2 regions of the Comamonas sp. SY3 genome follow, and region 2 is predicted to be linked to the other one. Evidence: riboswitches for the same ligand, from Rfam matches in the RefSeq annotation. Region 2 holds a riboswitch; the other holds the start of a gene.
What was found. Region 2 has a riboswitch for thiamine pyrophosphate ahead of ACCQ08_RS13550 (long-chain fatty acid--CoA ligase). Riboswitches for the same ligand answer to the same signal wherever they lie in the genome.

Region 1: another riboswitch for thiamine pyrophosphate. It lies ahead of thiC (phosphomethylpyrimidine synthase ThiC); the one in region 2 lies ahead of ACCQ08_RS13550 (long-chain fatty acid--CoA ligase).

What each region holds. Positions count from the first base shown of each region.
Region 1 covers NZ_JBGTYN010000001.1:332,068-334,455, forward strand. Annotated here, with positions in the region: gene thiC (phosphomethylpyrimidine synthase ThiC) at 1-1,143, opposite strand, end outside; TPP riboswitch at 1,442-1,563, opposite strand; gene ACCQ08_RS01425 (ABC transporter substrate-binding protein) at 1,751-2,388, shown strand, end outside.
Region 2 covers NZ_JBGTYN010000009.1:64,284-66,671, forward strand. Annotated here, with positions in the region: gene ACCQ08_RS13545 (class II aldolase/adducin family protein) at 1-523, opposite strand, end outside; TPP riboswitch at 899-990, shown strand; gene ACCQ08_RS13550 (long-chain fatty acid--CoA ligase) at 1,056-2,138, shown strand; gene ACCQ08_RS13555 (acyl-CoA reductase) at 2,135-2,388, shown strand, end outside.

The DNA of each region.
Region 1 (2,388 bases), on a different contig from region 2:
GTCTTCGAAATGCTCGTAGAGAAAGCTCTCGCGGTGGTGGGCCATGCACCACTTGGCCATGATGGAGCCGCCGCGCGAGACAATGCCGGTGCGGCGCTGGGCCGTCAGGTGGATATAGGCCAGGCGCACGCCGGCATGGATCGTGAAATAGTCCACGCCCTGCTCGGCCTGCTCCACCAGCGTGTCGCGGAAGATCTCCCAGGTCAGGTCCTCGGCAATGCCGCCCACCTTCTCCAGCGCCTGGTAGATCGGCACGGTGCCAATCGGCACTGGCGAATTGCGCACGATCCAGTCGCGCGTGGTGTGGATGTTCTTGCCGGTAGACAGGTCCATCACATTGTCGGCCCCCCAGCGGATGGCCCAGACCAGTTTCTCGACCTCTTCCTCGATGCTGGAGGTCACCGCCGAGTTGCCGATGTTGGCATTGATCTTGACCTTGAAGTTGCGGCCAATGGCCATCGGCTCGATCTCGGGGTGGTTGATGTTGGCCGGGATGATGGCCCGGCCCCGCGCCACCTCGTCGCGCACAAACTCCGGCGTGATGATCTTGGGGATCGCCGCGCCCAGGCTGTTGCCCGCCAGGCGGGCTTCGCGCGCGGCATCGCGCTGGTACTCGGCCATCCATTCGCGGCGGCCGTTCTCGCGCAGCGCGACGTATTCCATCTCGGGGGTGATGATGCCCTTGCGTGCATAGTGCATCTGGGTCACGTTGGCGCCGCTCTTGGCGCGGCGCGGCTGGCGCTGCAGTGCGGCGGCCTCGGCACGCAGTTGGGCCACGCGCAGGTCTTCTTCGCCGCGCTTGCCGCCATCGTCGAGGGCCACACGCGGGCGCCCCACGTAGTATTCGCTGTCAGCGCGCGCGGCAATCCATTCGGCGCGCAGCGCGGGCAGGCCCTGGCGCACATCGATGGCCACGGCCGGGTCGGTATAGGGGCCGGAGGTGTCGTAGACGCTGACCTGCTCGCCGTTGGTCAGTGCAATATCGCGCACCGGCACCTGCAGCTGCGGGTGGATGGCACCGGGCAGGTAGGATTTGGTCGACGCAGGAAAAGGCTGGCGCGATCGGGCCAGCAGTTCGCTAAAGCGGGCGGCATCGGGGGCATCACCGGTGGCGGGGATGAACAGGGACTCAGGGGCGTTCATGGCAGTCTCCTCAAAGCGGTTGATTTCATCGAACGCTCCGGGACGTGCCGGCCCTGCTCTGTTGCAACACGCCAGGCATGGCTGCCTGGCCGCAACACGCCCATCGACTGCACCCCGGCCCGGCCGTACTGTGCGTTGCGCCAGGGCCGCTGTGGGGTGGCCATGGCGGCACCTGTTGCGCGCTGACAGGTGCCGTCCCCAAAAAAGACAAAACCCCAGTGCGCGAGGCGCCTGGGGTGTGCGTGGCGGAGGGCTGCAAGCGCGTGCCATGCAACGCTGCCTGCCTTCCACCGCTGTGCTTTCAGGGTCCCGCTCTTCTTCCGCCGGCATGAACCGGATCAAGTTCGTCGGGTTCGCTAATCAGCAGTCTTGCAACTGCCTTTCGCATCTCAGCGCTTTCGCACACCCCGGAGCTGCGAGCAGTATAGCCGGTTCGTGCCGCGCCTGCAGAGGCGTTTTTGCCGCGCTCTGGTGCTTACCCCAGTAGGCGCGCGCGAAGCAGCCTGCAACCATCGGGGCGCAGCCGCCCACCGGTGCGCCGCACCTGGCCGTCACGCTGTACGCATGTCCATTTGAACAAGGAGACCTCCCGATGCAAGTTCCTGCAATGCCCTCTTTGCGTTCTGCCCGGCCGCACCGGCGACGAGCGATTGCGGCCGCTGCCGCTGGCTGCGTGCTGGCCCTGCTTAGCCAAGGCGCGCTGGCGCAAGACAAGGTGCGGATCGGCTTCATCACCGACATGTCCAGCGTCTACGCCGATGTCGATGGCAAGGGCGGGGCCCTGGCCTTGCAGATGGCGATTGACGACTTTGGCGGCAAGCTGCTGGGCAAGCCGGTGGAGCTGATGGTGGCCGACCACCAGAACAAGGCCGACCTGGCCGCATCGAAGGCCCGCGAATGGTTCGACCAGCGCGATATGCAGATGCTGGTGGGCGGAACCACCTCCATCACCGGCCTGGCGATGGCCAAGGTGGCCGAGGAGAAAAAGCGCCTCATCATCGTGAACGGCTCGGGCACCTCGGCGCTGACCAACGACCAGTGCAGCCCCTACACCGTGCACTACGCCTACGACACCGTGGCACTGGCCAAGGGCACGGGCGGCGCGATTGTGGGCCTGGGCGACAAGGACTGGTTCTTCCTGACGGCCGACTACGCCTTTGGCCATGCGCTGGAGGCCGATACCACCAAGGTCATCAAGGCCGCCGGCGGCCGCGTGGTGGGCGCCGTGCGCCACCCGATCAATGC
Region 2 (2,388 bases):
TCGCCTTGGCCGTGCTGCCCAGGTCGGCGACCAGGCGCTCGCGCTCATGCAGATCCAGCGCGATGCCTTCGAAGGTGTGGTAGACGACGCGGTTGTAGAACTGCAGTGCCCATTGGTTGCTAGGCTGCAGACCACATTGCAGCGAGGAGACGGCCACGCCCGCTTCGGTGTGGGAGTGCACGACACAGGCGGCGTCGTGCCGCGCGGCATGCACGGCGCTGTGGATCACAAAGCCGGCCGGGTTCACCTGGTAGGGCGTGTCTTCCACGATGCGGCCCTCGGCATCGATCTTGACCAGCGAGCTGGCCGTGATGTCCTTGAACAGGGTGCCAAAGGGGTTGATGAGGAACTGGTCAGTACGGCCCGGCACCCGCGCCGAGATGTGCGTGTAGATGCTGTCGTCCATCCCGAAATGGGCCATCAGGCGATAGGCGGCGGCCAGGTCTTCGCGAACCCGCTGTTCGCTTTCGGTATGCGATTTGTCGTAGCCGGATTGGACGTCGGCATCAGCCATTGCAAGCATTGTTGTCCTCGTTGGATTTATGTCGTCTAGCGATAGTCGTCTGTCGACAGGACATAAGTTAACAGACTGAATCGCAGAAGAAAAGGGTGCCGGACTAGGTGATTTCCAGCATGGCTGCTTTGATCTGCTGCAGAAAATTTGCAAGGCACCACAATGGGTTACGTGGATGCCGCGCCGCCTGGATATGGTGCAGGAATCGGCAGGAAATGCCTTGGCCTGGTGCATGTGCGACTGGTGGAAGGACGCGCATGCACCATCGCGGTGGCCCTGGTGTTTTCCCTGATGTGGGGTTGGCGGAGGTCGTGGGATTGACCGTGGCGCAGACCCTGGCTTGACGCCAGCTCGGCCTCGTGCCTGTGGTGCTCGGTTAAGATGGCGCCTGCTCCGGGGTGCACGCCAGTGCTGAGATCTACACCCGAGAACTTGAACCGGGTCATTCCGGCGGAAGAAGAGCCAGTTCCCTGCTATGGGCCGCGTTGCGCGCATGGGGGGAGCCTTCGGAGCATGACGTCACCGCTCTCGAAGGAATTCCATGGACAAGGCCGATACGCTGGTCGCAGACCTGCTTGCATTCATCGCAATGGATGGCTGCACCGATGACCAGTTTGACCAGCTCGCGCTGCGCCTTTTTGCCTACCAATACGCATCGAATACGCCGTTCCGCAGCTTTTGCCAGCGCCGTGGCGCCAGCCCGCGCACGGTCAAGACCTGGAGCGATATCCCGGCCGTGCCCATCGATGCCTTCAAGGCGCTGGAGCTGCGCAGCGAGCCGCCATCGCAGGCCGAACGCGTCTTCATGACCAGCGGCACCACCGGCCGCGCCGCGCGGGGCCGGCATTTTCATCCGGCGTTGCAGGTGTATGACCTGTCGATGCAGCGGCACTTCGCCACCCGCTTCATGCAGGGCACGGCGCGCATGCCGATGGGCATCCTGTTCCCCGATGAAGTGGCCATGCCCAACTCGTCGCTGGCGCATTACCTGGCGCTGGCCAAGTCGAGCTTTGGTACGCCGGAGAGCCGCTATTTTCTGGGGCCGGAGGGCCTGGATATGGACGGGCTCTGCGCCGTGCTGGAAGCGGCCGAGCGCACCGGCCAGCCCTATGCGCTGCTGGGCGCGAGCTTCAGCCTCGTGCATGTGATGGATGCGCTGCGCGCCCAGGGCCGCCGCTTTCAGCTGCCGGTGGGCAGCCGCATTTTGGACACCGGCGGCTACAAGGGCCAGTCGCGCGATCTGCCGTTGGCCGATTTTTATGCCGGCCTGACCGAGCTGCTGGGTGTGCCGCCCGCGCTGTGCATCAACATGTATGGCATGACCGAGCTGAGCACCCAGTTCTATGACAACGGCAATGCCCGCTTGCCTTCGGTCAAGTCCGGACCGCACTGGATTCGCTCGCGCCTGGTCGAGCCCGTCAGCGGCCGCAGTGTGGCGCCGGGTGAGCGCGGCATTCTGGTGCACTGCGACCTGGCCAACTACAACGCGGTCAGCACCATCCTGACCGAGGATGTGGGCCAGTGGGCCGAGGGCGGCTTTTTGCTGCTGGGCCGGGCCGAAGGGGCTGCCGCCAAGGGCTGCTCCCTGGCCGTTGATGAGTTTGTGCAAGCGGCGCGCGCATGATGCAGGCACAAGCGCTTGAGCGCATGGCCGAGCGCATGCGGGCCGGCTACCTGCCTGGCCTGGATGACAACCAGGTGCGCTGGCAGGTGCTGGTGTTTGAGCGCGCGGGCGCCCACCTGGAGGTCGAGGTGCCAGTGCTCAGCGGCGCGCAGATGCAGGCGCTGACCGCGCGGGTGCGAGCGGCCGCGCAGCGCCAGCTGCAGCCAATGCCGCTGGCCGAGATCGTCGCCGCCATTGACCGCGCGATGGC